One region of the Marinomonas sp. 5E14-1 genome, then DNA from elsewhere that is predicted to be linked to it. Evidence: predicted binding sites of a transcription regulator. Region 1 holds the regulator's gene; the other holds the start of a gene.

Region 1 (15,371 bases):
AAGCTCGATGCTGCTTTTGATAATTTAGTAAACCCATCCATACGAGCAAGCGTCATAGCTTCTTTTGTTTTGTAGCTCGTACCTCGATCTTTTCGATGTTTAAGCATCTTATTAATGGAGCGCTGTAAGGTCATGACTCTGTTTTCTGGTGAACCACTTAACGGCCCCATATTATCCAGAATCACCAAACCTCTTACTTTATCTGGCGCAATCGCAGCCACCAACATAGCCACAGCACCGCCCATGCTATGCCCAACCAACCAAACACTCTGATTCGATTGATTTAAGATCGACACCACATCCAACACATAATCCCATAGATGATAAAAACTGCCATCAGGACGATGTTGAGAAAAGCCATGCCCAGCAAGATCTAAAGCAACATGTGAGAACTCAGAAAAATGAGGAGATAAATTAGAAAAGCTAGCCGCATTATCCAGCCAACCATGCAATGACAAGATTTTTAAAGCAGAAGTGTTTTTTGGTAACCACTGCAAACCTGAAATTTCGGTATGCCTTAGTTTATAAACTATGTCATTTCCCATCGTACTTTTTACCAATAAATGAATGAAGTATGACTCGGCTATTCAACATCTAAGCTCAAACTAATAAGAGGCTAAAGTGCTGAAATTTTCCAACGGTATTGACAGCAAGCGCCAGCCAATAATTCCCCTTCAAGGGCAACCATGGTCGCAGTTTCCATCGAGAGATCTAGAGGCAAGGGTTCATCAACCAAATAATCAATTAACTGATAGGCAAAAGGCTGATGTGTTATCAGCAAAATCGTATTGTCAGCCTGCTCACCAAGCCAAGCTGCAACATTCATCGCTCGGCCATCTGGAGTGATTTCTGGGCAATCTTTCACCTCAACCGTCCCACCAAAGGTTGCAAGAAAGGTTTTCGCCGTTTGCTGAGCTCTTAAATACGGACTCACAAAAATAACATCAAGATGCTCAGCCCGTTCAACAAAAGCCTCTGCCGTCGAGATAACTTGCGCAACTCCTTTTTCTGTTAGTTTTCGTTGTGCGTCCTGACTGTGGCTATAAGGCTCAGCATGACCATGACGCAAAACGTATAAGCGCTTAAGCGTCTTCATCTATCTCTTCTTGCGGCCAAGGTTGGAATGGAAAAGGTTTTTCCTCTTCAGCGAAAGACAAAAATAAGAAAATCTGCTGAATAAAAGCCGTAACACTTTTTAACCATACAGATAACGTTTTCGGCTCATGCTTTGAGCCAAGTTTCACCAAGCTCACTATTACCAATAAGATGCCAAAAACGCTCATCACAATATTGAGCACCACCCAATAAACCAACATAAAAATCAAACGAAACCAAAAACCCTGATCAGCATAACCTGGCTTAGACATTGTTACTCTCCTCATTTGTCGCGAACTCCACATCCCATTTTTGCTCACCTGTCATCATTGAACCAATCAACGACTCAAGCTTTGCACCTTCAAATAATAGCTTAGATAAGCCTTCAGCCAACGGCATATATAAACCATGTTTATGAGCTTCTTCCACTACCATTTTTAACGTATTCACACCTTCAGCAACCTCTCCAATAGAACCGATTGCTTCTTCTAAATCTTGACCTGAACCAATAGCAAAACCAACACGATAGTTGCGGCTCAACGGTGAAGTACAGGTTGCGATCAAATCTCCCATTCCAGCCAAACCCAAGAATGTCATTGGATTCGCACCAAAATGTACAGCAAAACGACTCATTTCAGCCAAACTACGCGTCATAATCATCGACATGGTGTTTTCACCAACATTTAACGCCTTCGCAAGTCCACAAACAATCGCATAAATATTTTTGAGTGCGCCAGCGAGCTCCACACCTGCACTGTCTTTATTTTCATAGACACGAAACGCAGGAGATTTCAGCAACTCTATCGCTCTTTGTCTAACTTGATCATCTGAGCTAGCAATAACAGAGCCTGTCATTTGACCTGCTGCGATCTCTTTTGCCAAATTAGGACCACTCAGTACACCAATTTTTTGCGTGATAGGGTTTCGACGCAAAATATCACTCATTAGCTCAAAACGATTTGGATTAAACCCCTTTGTGGTACTGATTAAAATTTTATCTGCTGTCAACAAAGGCTCTATTCGCTGAACGACCTGCTCAAAAGACTTCGACGGAATTGAAACAAAAACCGTATCACTTTCTCGAATTGCTTGCTCCAAGTTCGACGTCGCCAGCAATTCACGATGCAATGGCGCATTAGGTAAATATCGATTATTCAACCCAGTTAAATTAATTTCTTCAACCTGCTCTTCATTTCGCATCCACTGGCTTACTTGATGACCATTGTTGGCCATAATATTTGCCAAGGCTGTACCAAAACTGCCGCCACCTAATACACATACCGAATGCTTCATAACCATAATTTCTCTTTGTCTATTAATATCATCTTAAGCCAAATTAAGATGAACAACTCACTTCTAATGACTTACCCCATTCAGGCACGCGCTGAGCAAGCGAATCCGACTCAGGGTGCTCATCGAAAGGAGAAGCCAGTACATTTAACAAACGTCTAAAAGGTAAATAATCACCCTGTTCCGCCGCCAAAATGGCACTGTGAGCCAAATAATTTCTTAGTATAAATTTCGGATTAACTTGAGTCATTGATTCGCTCACACTCTGCCAATCTGAACACCCAGCAATACGCGCTGCCTGATAGTCTTGCAACCAACTCTGTAGCCTCTGACGATCCACGACTTCATCAAGCAAAAGACTAAAACCATCCTTTTCAGAATAACTAAGCAAGCGAAAAAACACAGAGTAATCCATCTTCTCACTAGCTAAAATACTAAAAAGTGGCGGCAACAAGGTATGCACGTCTTTAGAGGAATTCAACCCAAGCTTCACCATCATCAATGCATCGTAATGGGTTTGTAATTCAACCTCATAACCTTGCAGAATGGCAACCAACTGATCTCGCTCTAAATGCTTTGAAAAACATTTCATCAAGCAGTTTAAATTCCACAACCCAATACCCGGTTGCCGAGAAAAAGCATAACGCCCTTCATAATCTGAGTGATTGCACACCCAATCCGGCTCATAGTCTTCCATGAATCCATAAGGGCCATAATCAAGCGTCTCACCAGTAAATGAGAAATTATCCGTATTCATCACGCCATGCTGAAAACCAACTGCTTGCCATTTAGCAATCATTCGAGCGGTTCGCTTCACTACCTCTTTGAGCATGTTTTCTAATGGAACGTCTGTTTTCAGAGAGTCTGGGTAGTAATGCTCAAGACAATAGTCAATCAGCTCGTTTAGCTGATCCTGCTTTCCCTGATAAAAGAAGTATTCAAAGTGACCGAACCGAATGTGCCCTTGAGCCACTCTCAACAACATAGCGCCAGCTTCTGGCTGCTCACGATAAACCGCCTCACGACTATCATAAAGCCCTAAAGCACGAGAAGTTGGGATAGACAAAGCGGCCATCGCTTCACTCGCCAAATACTCACGAATACAGGAGCGCAGCACTGCACGACCATCACCGCGACGAGAATAAGGCGTGGGCCCTGCACCTTTCATATGCAAATCGTATAAAAGACTGTCTTGACCTCGAACTTCTCCTAGCAATACACCTCGCCCGTCGCCAAGTTGAGGAGAAAAACCACCAAACTGATGACCAGCGTAAACCATACTTAAACTATGAGGCGCTGCATCTTCACCACTCAATAAACGCTTGGTTTGGGAGGACTTGATATCGATGAATAAAAACGTGGCGAGCGACTGATTAAATTCAACCAATCGCTGCTCAAGAAGTGGTTGAACGACTGTTTTCGATGAAAACATATCGCCCAACATTGAAAAGTGATGTTCTAAGTTCATCTTATCTCACTAAAAAGTAAGCGATGTTTATTGAGACATATCCACCATATATTCACAACGGATACTCTCACCGACAACTCTTTCTATTTCCGGAATCATAAAGGCGTCATCTTCACTTGCGAAGCTAACGGATTTACCTAATTCACCACCACGACCCGTTCGACCAATACGGTGAACATAATCTTCTGGATCTTCAGGTAAAGCATAGTTCACAACCAGCTCAACGTTGTCTACGTGAATGCCTCGCCCTGCCACATCAGTCGCAACAAGCACTTGAATAGAACCTTCTTTGAAGTTCTTCAGGGTTTTGACGCGCTTATCCTGAGCCACTTCACCAGATAAAATAGCGCAGTTAATATTCGCTTTACGCAAACGTTCAAAAAGGTCACGAGTTTCGTCGCGGCGATTGGCAAATATGATAGTACGTTGACCACCATTTTCTTCAATCAACTGCTTCAAGACAGGCCATTTCTGATCTGCTTCCACAGTATAAATAACTTGCTCAATGTTTTTGTTTGTCGCTTCCTTTGGCACAACAGACACTTCTTTCGGGAAGTAAGTCCATTGTTGAGCCAATGCTTGCACGTCTTTAGGGAAAGTTGCACTGAACAGCATAGTTTGTCGTGTTTCTTTATGCGGTGTCATGCGAATAATGCTTTTCACATCTGGAATGAAGCCCATAGACAACATACGGTCCGCTTCATCTAAAACAAGGCACTCCACTTTATTCAAAAGCACTTTACGATTTCGAGCAAAATCCAATAATCGCCCCGGAGTCGCCACTAAGATATCAACATTCTCAGTTTCTAAAGCAATTTTTTGCTTTTCATAACTCAAACCACCCACTAATGAAACAACATTCAAATGACAGTTTGACGTTAGCTTTTCAGCTTCATCGGCAATCTGCAACGCCAATTCACGAGTCGGAGCAATAATCAAACCACGCGCCAAGTTATTCGCACGTTTTTCTTCTAATGGGTAATCTAAGAAGTCACTGATCATAGCGATTAGGAAAGCCGCTGTTTTGCCTGTACCTGTTTGAGCTTGACCAATAATGTCATAGCCCTGCAAGGTCATCGGCAATGTTTCCGCTTGAATTTCGCTGCAGTACTCAAATCCCATTTCAGAAATAGACTTCAAAACACGATCAGGAAGGTTTAAATCATGAAAGCGCAACTTACCCTCAACTTCCGCTACTGGAAAGTCTTCAATAGACCAAATTGAAGCTTTTTTAGAACCACTCTGAGCCTCATCAACGGAATCAGGAGTTTGAGAGTCTTTTGCGTTTACTGGCTTTTCACTGTTGTTTCGAGGGCGCTTATTTGGACGGCGGCTACGCTTAGGTTTTACTGTTTTTTCTGATGACACTTCTTGATTTTGGTTTTCCATATTGGAATCTATACGCTTCTATAATGTTTTAAGGTTATATGTTTTTGATGATAAACATTTGTGTAAGGAGTGTACCTAATTGACAAGGCTTTATCACCCTTTGCTTTTTGTCTGGTGTGTTCATTGATATCGATAAGGCGGCAAACTACTAATTAATTGAGCCCCATAACGCTTTGTCTTTAAGCGCTTATCTAATATATGGATTTCACCAGAGTCTTTTTCATTTCTCAATAAACGACCAGTTGCTTGAACCAACCTCAAAGATGCATCAGGAATAGTAATTTCCATAAATGGGTTACCGCCACGTTTTTGAATCCATTCCGCCAGAGTTGCCTCAACAGGGTCGTCCGGAACCGCAAACGGAATTTTAGCAATATAGACTCTTGTTAAGTAATTTCCAGGTAAATCAACACCTTCAGCAAAACTAGCCAAGCCGAATAATAAACTTCCTTTGCCGTCATCAATCCGTGATTTATGAGAATCCAGAATAACGCGCTTGGATTGCTCTCCTTGCATAAGTAAAATTTCTTTCAACTTATCAGATAGAGACAAAGACACTTCTTCCATTTGTCGACGCGAAGAAAACAGAACTAGACTGCCTTTTGCAATATCTACTGATTTATTTACATAAGCAATAATTTCTGCCGTATGTTGCTCAACGCGGTTTGGCTCATTCTCCATATCAGGAACGATCAACAAGCCGTTTTCTTGAAAATCAAATGGGCTCAATACTCGCAAATATTCACTTTCAAGGGGAACACCGGAGCGCATATTAAAGCGATGAAACTGGTTGAGTGCCGTCAGTGTTGCAGAAGTCACCACAGCGCCAAAGCACTTATCCCAAAGTTGCTGTCTCAGTGTGTTTGCCGCCAAAATAGGAGAACCACCAAGTTCGATATCCTGCTCCATGCCTTGTCCAGATAAAACCAACCAACGAGCATTAGGCGGATAATTTTGGTCATCAACTATAGAATATAACCGCCACAAACTGACCGATTGCTCCAATCTACCCAAAATCACGCCCAATATTGGCTGCCAAGTTTCTGCTGTTTCCGGCGTAATTCCCATACCTTCATTTTGCTTGGTTTTCTTACATTCATCCTGAATGCTTTCGATGTTGTTAAATAGTTTCTGATAAGAGGTTTGTAGGCTGTAAGCCAATTGGCGCAGCTCATCTGGTATTAAACCAAACTCAAAACGATGCTGATTGTTTTCCTGGTCCAACCCTAAACCTTGAATATAAGGAGCTAAACCTTGTTGGGCATATTGAATAAAGTTGACAATACTTTGTATTTGCTGAGGAATTTTAAGTAAAAGCTGACCTGTTAAACTGACATCATCTGTTAGTTCTTGCTTGAGATTAACAAGATTCTTTTCCAATTGACGAAGCCAAACAATACTCTGCTGCAATCTAACTTCATGACGGAAATGACCAATCGCCTTATCTGGCAAATGATGACCTTCATCAAACACATAAATTGTTTCTTTCGGTGCTGACAAAATCGCACCACCAAGGGATAAATCCGCTAAAACCAAATCATGGTTTGCAATAATTACATCAGCCACTTCAATTTCGGCTCTCGCTTTAAAAAATGGGCACACTGAATAATTAGCACAATTTCGATTCGTACACTGCTGATGGTCTGTGGTTAAACGGCGCCAATCTTGCTCACGAATAACACCTTCCCAATTATCTTTATCGCCGTCCCAGCTACCTTTTTCTAACGCCGCATCCATTTCTTGATACAAAGCGGTATTCACATCATCCGACTGTAAATGCTGCTCAAAAAGCCCTGCAAACATATCATCAATAGCTTGTTCTTCTGAGCTTAAAAAACCCTCTAGATTATTCAAACACAAATACCGGCCTCGCCCTTTGGCTAAGGTATATTTGAAATTCAACTCGGTATGCTCAAGTAGGTCAGGCAACTCTTTGTGGAGAATCTGCTCTTGCAGCGCAACCGTCGCTGTTGAAATGACCAGTTTTAAACCACGTGCTTTCGCAATTGGAATGGCGGCAAGACAATATGAAAGCGTTTTACCGGTTCCTGTTCCAGCCTCAACAACAGCAACATGCTTTTCATCCAGCCTCTCGCCTTCCGTGCCTTGCTTAATATTCCCTAATGTACGAGCGATAGCACCTATCATTTGGCGCTGTCCAGCCCTTGGTTTATGGGACTTCGCATCCAAAGAAGCACGGTATGCGAGTTGAATTTGTTTTTTTAGTTCGTCTGAAAGCATTTATATCATTGAGATTAGTTAAGAATGCTGTATATAATAACAGTTACTGTATAAACAACCAGACTCCTTATGATTAAATTAACCAAAAGACAATCTGACGTACTAGAAACCATTCGTGAATTTATTAATGAAACAGGGTTTCCACCTACTAGAGCAGAAATCGCCCGTCGCCTTGGGTTTAAATCACCCAATGCTGCCGAAGAGCATTTAAAAGCCTTATCAAAAAAGGGGGCGATTGAAATGCTATCTGGCGCCTCTCGTGGGATTCGCCTCATTGAAGAAACCTCCAATGACGAGCCAGAGGACTTAGGCTTACCAATCATTGGAAAAGTTGCCGCCGGCTACCCTATTCTTGCTCAAGAGAACATTGACTCACATGTCAACATTCCAGCCAATATGTTTTCACCTCAGGCGGATTACTTCCTTTCGGTCTCAGGAACCAGCATGAAGAATATCGGCATAATGGAAGGCGACCTTCTTGCTGTTCACAAAACCAATACTGTACACAATGGCCAAGTAGTCGTTGCACGCATCGGTGATGAAGTAACAGTAAAACGCTTTGAGCAAAAAGGCAGCATTGTTCGCCTAATTCCTGAAAACGAAGAATACAATGACATCATTGTTGACCTCGAAAGCGAAGACTTTGCCATTGAAGGGCTGTCTGTCGGCGTAATAAGACAAGGCCTTTAAAAGTTTGTCAGCACCAATAGAAAAGCGAAGCATTTGCTTCGCTTTTCTAAATAACAACTAACGATCAATTAATGCAGAATTTTTGGTCGAAACTCTTCATTATCAAGATATTCAGCACCTTCATCAAAAAAAGACTCATCTGAGTAAACATAATCAATGCCTGCATGAAACATGCACTTTGCCAGTTCGAAGTAACGATCTTTCAAATAAGATCGAGTGTCGTCTGATATTTGCAATGTTGCTAGCGGTGTTGTTTCCTCACCATCTTCACTGGCTGGTCTCAGCACAATATCACCGTTCTCCAGCTCAACAATTTCTAGGTAGGACTCTTTCATATTCAATACTCTGATGACTCTTCTCTAAAACGCAAAATCAACTCAGCTAAATTCGCCAAATAGAAACCCACTGAAGCGCCCGCATCGTTGCCACGACCAATAAGGTTATTACTGCTCATAACTGACACAGTAGCACGACACTCCAACTGAGCAAGGTAAGCCTGCTCCAATTGAGCACACCAAGAATCTTTGCGATCACATAAATCGGCCAATTCACTCAATGCCGGCACAACCATGTGTTTGGATTCTGCCTCTTTCATAAGCACAGAAACCGTCAAAGAACCTGACAGCGAATAAGCAGATGAAATTTCCTTCAACAAGCCATTCAACGCACTTTTAAGTTGAAATATTGCTGAACTTTCTAGCCCAACACTTAACCACTTCTCACCTATATCTTGGCTTTGTTGAATAAAACGTCTTGCTGTATCAATTTTCTGATTAGTTAAACTTGCTAAACTAACACCACTCATTTCTTTTTGCCTTCCTCGATGGCCCATTTAGAGCCAACATAAAAGGCCTTCCAGCCAGTCGGTTTCCCTTCCTCTTCCGTCATAACATATTGTTCTTTGGTTTTACGGCTATAACGAATAATGGTTGGTCGACCTTCTGAGTCAGCAACTGGCGCCTTTGCAAAGAAATGGTATTTAGGATCAATTTGATCCATGTACGGTAGCAATTCTTTCACTAATGGTGCACGTGTTTCTCGTTTTCGAGGAAACTGACTTGCCGCAAGGAATAAGCCTGTCGCGCCATCACGCAATATGTAATGGTCTTCCACCTTGACACATGCTAAATCAGGCATTGGCACAGGGTCCATTTTCGGAGGCGCAGCTTCACCACTCTTCAAGAGCTTACGAGTGTTTTTACAATCTTCATTGGTACAACCAAAATACTTACCAAATCGACCTGTTTTAAGCTGCATATCAGCAGAACATTTATCGCACTCAATAACAGGACCATCGTAACCTTTAATTTTGAATGTGCCTTTCTCCACTTCATAACCAGAACAAGATGGGTTGTTACCACAAACATGCAGTTTGCGTTTTTCATCCATCAAATAGCTGTCCATTGCAGAGCCACAAATCTTACAACGTTGCTTATTAATAAGTGCTTTAGATTCACCTTCTTCGTCGTCAACGGCAACCGCTTCATCACCACGAACTAGGTTGATCGTTGCCTTACAGCGTTCTTTTGGTGGTAAAGCGTAACCAGAACAAGACATAAATACACCTGTGCTGGCCGTACGAATTTGCATAGGACGAGAACAAGTAGGACACTCAACATCCGTCGGCGTTGGCTCGTTCAGCATCATACCACCTTCAGGCGACTCTGCTTTCGCCAAAACACCACTAAAGTCTTTATAAAATGCGTTAAGCGTTTTAATCCAGTCTTTGTGGCCTTCTGCAATATCGTCGAGTTGCTCTTCCATTTGCGCTGTAAAACTGAAATTCATCAGTGAACTAAAGCTGTCTACTAGACGCTCAGTAACGATATCACCCATTTTTTCAGCATAAAAACGGCGATTCTCAACACGAACATACCCTCGGTCTTGAATCGTCGAAATAATAGAGGCGTATGTAGAAGGTCGGCCGATACCACGCTTTTCAAGCTCTTTTACCAAACTTGCTTCACTGAAGCGCGCAATTGGTTTAGTAAAGTGCTGCTCTGGTAAAAGCTCTTTTAAATCGAGATATTCACCTTTACCTACATCAGGTAGGATATTATCTTCACCTTTTTTGACAACCGTTTGCATGGCACGGGTGTAACCATCAAAACGTAAAATTCGGCCTTTTGCTTTAAACTCGTATTCACCACTGGTTACTGTAATTGTGGTCGAAGTATACTCTGCAGGCGTCATCTGACACGCCATAAATTGACTGCGAATTAAGTCATATAAGCGGTGAGAGTCTTTTTCCATACCGAGCAAATCATCCACTCGCACATTTACATCAGAAGGTCGAATCGCTTCATGGGCTTCTTGCGCCCCTTCTTTGCTGCTGTAACGAATAGGTTCTGCTGGTAAATAAGCTTCGCCAAAATGAGTTGAGATATAGCCCCTCAATGCCTCAACCGCATCGGCACTCAAGTTTGTCGAGTCTGTACGCATATAAGTGATGTAACCCGCTTCATAAAGCCTTTGGGCCAACATCATGGTCTTCTTAACACCGTAACCTAAACGCGTGCTGGCAGCCTGCTGAAGTGTTGAAGTAATAAATGGTGCAGACGGCTTACTCGTCGTCGGTTTATCTTCTCGGCTGCTAACTAGGTATTTGGCTTTCTCTAAACGGCCAACATGCTCATCAGATTGAGCCTGATTGACTGGTCGATATTCTTTGCTCTGATATTTGGTTGCTTCGAACTTGATCACTTCTTTCGAAGGTGTTGCCAACATAGCATCCAACTCCCAAAATTCATCAGGAATGAAAGCTCGAATTTCTTTTTCTCGCTCAACGATCAAACGAACTGCAACGGATTGAACTCGACCAGCAGACAAGCCGCGAGCTACTTTCGCCCATAATAAAGGAGATACCATGAAACCAACAACGCGATCCAAGAATCGACGTGCTTGTTGAGCGTTAACACGATTCAAGTCTAATTCAGAAGGTGTATCAAAAGCTGCTGTAATGGCTTTTTTTGTAATTTCATTGAAGACCACTCGCTTATATCGGCTATCGTCACCACCAATAGCTTCACGCAAATGCCAAGCAATCGCCTCACCCTCTCTATCCAAATCGGTCGCAAGATAGATAGTGTCAGCATTTTTAGCTAAGCGTTTTAATTCATCGACAACCTTTTCCTTGCCAGGAAGAACTTCATAATGGGCTTTCCAATGATTTTCTGGATCAACCCCCATTCTGGCAATCAACTGCTTTCTAGATTTAGCACTTTTATATGCAATCTTTTCCTCTGGGCTCATTTTACGCGTCAACGCAGCCTGCTTTGCACGCTCCTGAGGCGTTGATGAGGAAGTTGTACCTGTTGGCAGGTCTCGAATGTGCCCTACACTCGATTTAACAATAAAGTCATTGCCCAGATATTTGTTTATGGTTTTCGCCTTAGCTGGCGATTCCACGATAACCAGTGATTTTCCCATTGAACTGTGTAAGCCTTTTATAAATTAGGTCTGCAAATCCACATTGCACGAAGTTTAATCTCTTGGGGCGCTGATATTAAGCAAACACCTTTTATATGACAAGCGATCCCTGTATTGTTTCTCATATTATATCTTGCTGAACTTAGTATTTCTTATTTAACATACTGAATTCATTGCTTAAGGACAATCATGGCTACGCTTCAAATTTTAACAATTGCCTTTTTAATCATCATAGTCATCTTATCTGTGATCATTGGATCACGCGCACATCAAAAAGAAAAAGAGATAACGGCACGCCGAGTAAAACAATTACATCTATCAAATAGAGCCGATCGCATTGAACAACACATCAGAGGTATCAAGGACATTAACACAGATACCATAGCAACGGATGTTCTTTATGATTTTTATCTAGACACACTTCGCGAGCTTCTACAGTATTCTGATGACCCAGAAAAAACAGAAATTCGTATTGCCAAAGCAGAAGAAGGGCAAAACAGTGACGCCATTGAGTTTAGCCCCGAACCAGAAATATTAAATTTTCAAGAAAAGAGTAATTTAAAAGAGCGTTTAACCAAACTTGCCAAGCTACTACTTTACCTACGCAGGAAAGGCAGAATCAGTAACACCCATTATCAAGCTTGCTATGATTATCTAAGATGGTTAAATCTATGGCTTCAATTAAACCGTCAGCTCGTTCAAGCCAACAAAAACTTTGACGATGGTGACATGCGTGTAGCACAAACTCTTTATGGCGTTATTCTTTCACACATCAAATCAGACTCAGTGGAGCGACCTGAAAAGAAAATCTTAAACACTTTTGTCACAGATCGCATGAAAGCCATTCTCTCTCCGCAGATTGAAGCCATTAAAAACAGCGACAATCCAGAGGAAGCACTTGGGGGCTTAATTCAAAATATTGATAACAATAAAACAAGCACACAAGAGTCTGAAAAAGAAGAACTTTAAAAGCTTATTTATTTAGAACAGATGAAATGTCAGTCAATGAGAAAATCATCTTAGCAAGCTCTTCCAGTCCTTCTTTGTCCGCAGCCTCATTCCAATAAAGTGAAACAGACTCCGGCGTAATTTCAATTGCCTTTAATATTGCGCCATATTTTTCTAACGTCTTAATCGATGTCACTGTCAGAACAATGTTGTCACTAGACCACCAGCCATCTCCAACAGCCTGATACTTCCACACTTCATAAGGCAACAGCCAAATAACCTTTGGCAAAGAAGTTAACGCCTTTACACGATAAAACGAATAAGCAACAACTTTACACCTTTCCTTTGATTTATCCCACTTGTCTGGCAATTCAATTGATGTAAGCTGAACAATAAGACCAAGTTTTCGAGCCTGCATACGTAAATCCATACGATGTCGCTCTTTTTTAGAAGGCAAAACCCACAGCGCCGAACCCATTAAGGACAAGGTAATGAAGATAACGATAAAAGCAGTCATAAATAATGTTTTTCTCGGGTTTTAAACTAAAGTTAATAGTATCTTGTAAATTTGGAGGTTTTCTATGATGTATAACAGAATTCTACTCGCTGTCGATCTAACAGATGAAAGTATCAAAGTCGCCAACAAGGCGGTTGCATTGTGCCAAGCAACCGGCGCAGAACTCATCATGCTTCACGTTATTGAGTCACTTAACTACGCTTATGGTGGTGATGTACCTATTGATATAACAGACATCCAATCTCAACTTCAAGAAACAGCCAAAGAACGAATTTCTATTCTGGAAGCTCAATTATCTATTCCATTTAAAGAAAGCTGCATTACTCAAGGTGGTATAGAGAGTGAAATACACCGCATCGCCGAAGAAAAACAAGTGGACCTCATTATTGTTGGAAGCCACTGTCGTCACGGTTTAGCCTTATTACTTGGTTCAACCGCAAATGGGGTTCTTCATGGCGCTCCATGTGACGTCTTGGCTATTAAAGTCAGCAAAGACTAAGCACCTAAACATAGACAAAACAGCTATCCAAAGCAAAAAGGTGATGCGCTTGCATCACCTTTTTTGATTACCTAGCTACGCGTCCAGGTTGTGCCTTCACGACTGTCTAGCAACTCAATTCCTTGGCTCGTTAGCTCATCACGAATCTCGTCACTACGGGCAAAATTTTTGTCTTTTCGCGCCTGAGCCCTCTGCTCAATTAGCGACTGTATATCTGCTTCACTCAAGCCTTCTGACACAGTACTGTTTTGCAAGAAGTATTCAGGGTCCTGATACAACAAGCCAAGCAATTCAGCCAAAAAGCGCAATTCAGCAGCAAGAGAAATCGCTTTCCCAGCATCTTCGGTTTTCATCTTGTTCAATTCACGAACCAATTCAAACAAAACAGAAACCGCAACAGGTGTATTAAAGTCATCTTTCATAGCTTCTTCAAAGCGACCTGTGAAGTCACTAGGAGTATAAGTATCGGCGATCTTTTGATCACGCAATGCATTATAAAGACGCTCTAAAGCAACTTTCGCTTCCAACAAACTCTGATCTGAATAATCAATCGCACTGCGATACTGGCTAGACACCATAAGATAACGAACCACCTCAGGATTAAACTTCGCCAAGACATCTCGAACTGTGAAGAAGTTACCTAAGGACTTAGACATTTTTTCATTGTTCACACGAACAGCACCACAATGCATCCAGTAATTTACGTACTTTTCGCCTGTGCAAGCTTCGGATTGTGCAATTTCATTTTCATGATGTGGGAATTTAAGATCAGGACCACCGCCATGAATATCAAAATGGCTACCTAGGCAATTTGTCGACATAGCAGAACATTCAATATGCCAACCTGGGCGACCATTTCCCCATGGTGAAGACCAAAATACTTCACCTTCTTTTGTTTGTTTCCACAATACAAAGTCAGCCGGATGCTCTTTCGCTTCTTCTACATCAATTCGTGCGCCCGCCAACATATCTTCAAGCTTACGATTATTAAGCTTTCCATATTCTTTAAACGCACTTGCACGATAATAAACATCGCCAGACGTACCTTGATACGCAAAGCCTTTTTCTACAAGTGTTTGAATCATATCAATGATTTCTTGCATGAATTCTGTGGCTTTTGGCTCGCGATCAGGCATCTTATTACCAAGGCGCAATTCATCTTCTTGCTGAGCAGCAATCATTCGTTCCGTTAATTCTTTTGGCGTTTCATTGTTCTCTTGAGCACGTTTTATAATTTTGTCTTCAACATCAGTAATGTTGCGCACATAATTCAATTCATAACCAAGGTGGCGAATAAAACGGGAAATAATGTCAAAAGAAATCATGGCGCGCGCATGCCCAATATGACAATAGTCGTACACTGTATTACCACAGACATACATGCCGACCTTGCCTTCTACAATGGGTTTGAAAACTTCTTTCTTTCCACTTAAGGTATTAAAAACCTTTAACATGCGCTTATTTTCCTTTTGCTTCTATTTTTGCCCAAGAGTCACGCAATGTGACAGTACGATTAAATACCATGCCGTCTTCTTCTAAATCACGACAGAAGTAGCCTTCTCGCTCAAACTGAAAACCTTGACCCTTTTCTGATTCAACCAATGATGGCTCTGCTTTTGCTGCAGCAATCGTTGTTAAAGATTCAGGGTTAATAAAATCTAAGAAACTTTTATCTTCGTAATTAGCATCTGGGGCTTCGTTAACAAACAAGCGATCGTAAAGATTCACTTTTGTATCAACAGCGTGTTTCGCACTTACCCAATGAATTACGCCTTTTGGCTTATAGCCTTCTGGATTCACACCCA
Region 2 (4,869 bases), on a different contig from region 1:
GTTGTAAACAGCAAAGCACGGTGTTAAACCGTGCTTCCTGTAAACAGCCCCAATAAAGGGGCTACGAAATAAGGTTTAACGCTTATTTTTTGTCGTCTTTCACTTCTTCGAATTCAGCATCAACAGCATCATCATTTGATTGAGCACCCGCTTCTTCAGCGGCGCCTGCTGCTTGCTCGCCAGCTTCTGCTTCAGCGTACATTTTCTGAGCCAAAGAACCAGACGCTTGAGTCAACGCATTGGTTTTCTCTTCGATCTGCTCTTTGTCATTCGACGTTAGCGCTTCTTCAAGTTCAGTGATCGCTGTTTCAATCGCTGTTTTCTCTTCTTCTGTTGCTTTATCGCCAGCATCAGTCAACGTTTTACGCGTTGCGTGAATCATGCCGTCAGCCGTGTTACGAACTTGTACAAGCTCTTCGAACTTACGATCTTCTTCTGCATTCGCTTCAGCATCTTGAACCATTTGTTCAACTTCTTCATCACTCAAACCAGAAGACGCTTTGATTACGATAGACTGCTCTTTACCTGTTGCTTTGTCTTTCGCTGAAACACTCAAGATACCGTTGGCATCGATATCGAAGCTTACTTCGATTTGAGGTACACCACGTGGAGCCGGTGGAATATCAGCCAAGTCAAAACGACCTAGAGATTTGTTTTGAGCCGCTTGCTTACGTTCACCCTGTACCGCGTGAATCGTTACCGCATTCTGGTTATCTTCTGCTGTCGAGAACGTTTGAGATTTCTTAGTCGGAATCGTTGTGTTTTTCTCGATCAAGGCAGTCATTACACCACCCATTGTTTCGATACCTAGAGACAACGGCGTTACGTCAAGAAGAAGAACGTCTTTTACGTCACCAGCTAATACCGCACCTTGAATAGAAGCACCAATAGCAACCGCTTCATCAGGGTTTACGTCTTTACGTGGCTCTTTACCGAAGAACTCAGTTACTTTCGTTTGAACCAATGGCATACGTGTTTGACCACCAACCAAGATAACTTCATCGATCTCAGACGCAGAAAGCTCAGCATCTTTAAGCGCTTTACGGCAAGGCTCAAGTGAGTTCAATACTAGATCTTCAACCAAAGACTCCAACTTAGAACGAGTCAATTTCACGTTCAAGTGTTTAGGGCCAGTCGCGTCCGCTGTGATGTAAGGTAAGTTCACTTCTGTTTGTGACGCAGAAGACAACTCAACTTTCGCTTTTTCACCCGCTTCTTTCAAACGCTGTAGAGCCAACGGATCATTATGCAAATCGATACCAGACTGTTTCTTAAATTCGTCTGCTAAGAACTCGATAACGCGCATGTCGAAATCTTCACCACCTAGGAAAGTATCACCATTTGTAGACAATACTTCGAACTGTTTCTCACCATCTACATCTGCGATTTCGATGATAGAGATATCGAATGTACCACCACCAAGGTCATATACAGCGATTGTAGAATCGCCAGTACTTTTGTCTAAGCCGTAAGCCAATGCCGCTGCTGTAGGCTCGTTGATGATACGCTTTACTTCTAGACCAGCGATTTTACCCGCATCTTTTGTTGCTTGACGTTGGGAGTCATTGAAGTAAGCAGGAACCGTGATAACCGCTTCACTTACGCTCTCACCTAGATAATCTTCAGCTGTTTTCTTCATTTTCTTAAGAACTTCAGCAGATACTTGTGGTGGCGCTTTCTTATCGCCTTTGATTTCTACCCAAGCATCGCCATTATCAGCTGAAACGATTTTGTACGGCACCATAGAGATGTCTTTCTGTACAACGTCGTCTTTAAACTTACGACCAATCAAACGCTTAACAGCAAACAAAGTGTTTGTTGGGTTTGTTACTGCTTGACGTTTTGCAGATTGACCAACCAATACTTCGCCGTCTTCAGCAAAGGCAACAATCGAAGGCGTTGTGCGATCGCCTTCTGCATTTTCAATTACGCGTGCTTTTTCGCCGTCTAATACTGCTAGACAAGAGTTCGTTGTACCTAAGTCAATACCAATGATTTTACCCATGGTTTGTATCTCCAATATTTTGTTTATTACGTTAATAATTCTGTATTTGGGTGCGCTTCTGAGTATTTCAAGCACTGAGCGTCAAAAAAATGACACTCTAATTTATGCTGCGCTTGAAACAACAACCATTGCTGGGCGTAAAAGACGTCCATGAAGCGTATAGCCTTTCTGTACAACATCCATAACTGTATTCGGCTCTAACTCTGGATTAGGTACCATTGTCATAGCTTGATGCAGTTCTGGACTGAAAGGTTCGCCATGTGGGTCAACGACTTTCACTTCAAAGCGTGCCAACGTTTCAATCAAATCTTTCAGGGTTAATTCAACACCTTCACGAAGAGGGTCTGCTTCACCTGTCGCTGTTTCTGACGCTAGAGCACGCTCTAGGTTATCTGCAACATTAATAATGGACTTAGCAAATTTTTCAACGCCGAATTTATGTGCTTTTTCAACGTCTTGCTCTGCTCGACGACGCACATTTTGCGAGTCTGCTTGAGCACGAAGTGCCGCTTCTTTATATTGCGCAACTTCTTCTAATGCTTTTGCTAATTCATCGTTTTCAGCGACTTCTTCTAAAACCTCAACCTCAGGCTCTAAAATCTCTTCCACTGTGTCGTTCTGTGTTTCGCTTTTCAAATCTTGCTCCGCTTCTAGGTTAGGATTTTTTTGCTGTTCACTCATGGTGCACTCCAAATAACAGAAATAATTGATTCTCTGTGCTGGTTATATGGGGACAGCTTTTTGCCTTTCAACACTAAAACCATATTAATTTTATGGGATTTTTCAACTTCATTTATAAAGCGTAAAAAAGGAAAACTACAGGTAAAAAAAACTGAATAAAAACAAGCATAAAAAAAGCTGAAACAGCAGCCCTTAATATTTAACAGAACAAAAAAACCTAAGGTTCGATAATAATAAATTGTCACGATACTATTCTGTTGCGACCACTTTCCTTTGCTTGATACAACTTATTATCTGCTTCAGTGAGCATTTTATCTGGAGTTCCCCCAGATCGGCAGCTGGTTCCTCCACTAACAGTAATCACTCGATCAATACCTTCTATAGTTAAGCTCTCGACTTTATTGTCGAATACGCTCGACCAAGGCGAACGCCTCATCATTAGAGGTGTCTAGTAAAGCAACAAGTATTTCTTCTCCGCCAAAGCGCCCAACAAAGTCCTGTTTACGGGTTTGTGATTGGATACATTTTGCTATTTCACATAGAGCATCATCTCCAACCAAGTGACCGTACTCATCATTAATTCTTTTGAAGTGATCAATATCAAAGAGAATTAATGCCAACGATTGTTGATCGGATACAGGAGAGCTCAATAAGGCTTGCAGCTGAGCGTCAACAAAACGTCGGTTAAACAAGCCCGTTAAGTCATCTTGATGCAGCAATGTATTAATCTTTTCCGTCTTTTCATTAAAGACTTTAGCAAGGTCGTCAAACTCTTGATAAGTCACATCGTCATGATTAATTAGATTCATTCGTGCGGAGCTTTTTTGTATATGATCTGAGAAAAACTCGATACCTCGCCGAATCCGCTTAATCGTATAATGCGCCAACAGAACTCCAAGTAACCCCAAGCCAAACATTAACGACAATATATTCAAAATGCTCGACTGCAATCTATCATTCAGCTCTTGTTGGTTTTTCTCTATTACAGCTTGTAACACTGTCATATCAACATTCAATCCAACAACCCAATCCCACTCAGGAATCGCGGCCACATAAGTTAAGGAGTTGTAATAGCCTTATGCTCTCAATATGTTAACTAGACACACAACACTACCCTGTTTATTTAAACATCAGCCAAAATTATTAAGCCCTTTACAAAGGATAAAAAAAAGAAATAACTCTCTCTAACACTTGTCAAAAAACAGCCAAGTACTGTATAAATAACCATATGTATTTTTTCTCTTTTGGAGCCCTCTATGCTGACTAGCATTGCTATTTCCAATTTCGCGATTGTTGAAGCCTTGGAGCTTGAATTTAAACAAGGTATGACGGTTATTTCAGGTGAAACCGGTGCAGGTAAATCCATCATGGTGGATGCTTTATCCCTTTGTTTAGGCGATCGTACGGATGCTGCTGTCGTCAGGCACGGAGAGAAAAAAGCCGATATCAGTGCGAGCTTCGATATACAGCATTATCCACACGTACATGAATGGCTTGAAGAGAGAGACCTAGAGCACGATCAGCATTGCATCTTACGGCGTGTCATTAGTAAAGAGGGGCGCTCAAAAGCCTATATTAATGGCCGCCCGTGTACTTTGAGTGACTTAAAAGAAGTCGGCAGTCATCTAGTCGATATTCATGGTCAACACGAACACCAGTCGCTACTTAAGAAAAATGCTCAAAGACAACAACTAGATGCTTATGGACAACTCACCGATTTAGCAAAAAAAGTTAGCGTACAATATGCGACTTGGCGACAGTTAAAAGAAGAACTGTCAGCAAAACAGAGCCGATCTTCAGAACAAGACGCGAAAGTTCAACTTCTGTCCTACCAAGCACAAGAGCTGCAACGCCTTGATTTAAAAGAAGGCGAAATTGAATCTCTAGAAAGCGAGCAGAGCTTCTTATCCAATATTGCCGACTCTCAATTAAAAGCCTATCAAGCCAGCAATATTTTAATTGATAGCGACGAAGGCAATATTTGCTCGCTACTGAATCAAGCCCTTAGCACCGCAAGCCAAATTAGCCCTGCAACAAAAGAGCTAGAAAGTGCGCTGGAAATGATGAACGACGCTCTCATTCAAGCACAAGAAGCCGCGGACAGCTTACATCATTACCAAGATACCCTAGAGCAAGACCCAGAACGATTAGCGGAAATCGAACAACGTTTGTCTGACATCTAT

What was found. Region 1 encodes LexA, which represses DNA repair genes until DNA is damaged. Its sites were predicted from a motif close to TACTGTNTANNTANACAGTA; they were not measured.
Region 2: recN (DNA repair protein RecN) is a predicted target of LexA. The motif match lies at 3,897-3,916, and genes of this name have one in related genera.

Annotation. Positions count from the first base shown of each region.
Region 1 covers NZ_JBDXMW010000010.1:98,027-113,397, forward strand. Annotated here, with positions in the region: gene ABFY09_RS10780 (alpha/beta hydrolase) at 1-545, opposite strand, end outside; gene sixA (phosphohistidine phosphatase SixA) at 617-1,096, opposite strand; gene ABFY09_RS10790 (DUF4389 domain-containing protein) at 1,083-1,367, opposite strand; gene ABFY09_RS10795 (NAD(P)H-dependent glycerol-3-phosphate dehydrogenase) at 1,360-2,388, opposite strand; gene ABFY09_RS10800 (protein adenylyltransferase SelO) at 2,432-3,853, opposite strand; gene ABFY09_RS10805 (DEAD/DEAH box helicase) at 3,881-5,242, opposite strand; gene dinG (ATP-dependent DNA helicase DinG) at 5,363-7,483, opposite strand; gene lexA (transcriptional repressor LexA) at 7,553-8,173, shown strand; gene ABFY09_RS10820 (hypothetical protein) at 8,242-8,508, opposite strand; gene ABFY09_RS10825 (DUF6586 family protein) at 8,511-8,978, opposite strand; gene topA (type I DNA topoisomerase) at 8,975-11,602, opposite strand; gene ABFY09_RS10835 (DNA topoisomerase I) at 11,792-12,571, shown strand; gene ABFY09_RS10840 (hypothetical protein) at 12,576-13,067, opposite strand; gene ABFY09_RS10845 (universal stress protein) at 13,132-13,566, shown strand; gene cysS (cysteine--tRNA ligase) at 13,638-15,020, opposite strand; gene ABFY09_RS10855 (glutamine--tRNA ligase/YqeY domain fusion protein) at 15,025-15,371, opposite strand, start outside.
Region 2 covers NZ_JBDXMW010000011.1:61,875-66,743, forward strand. Annotated here, with positions in the region: gene dnaK (molecular chaperone DnaK) at 83-2,005, opposite strand; gene grpE (nucleotide exchange factor GrpE) at 2,108-2,686, opposite strand; gene ABFY09_RS11230 (GGDEF domain-containing protein) at 3,085-3,690, opposite strand; gene recN (DNA repair protein RecN) at 3,943-4,869, shown strand, end outside.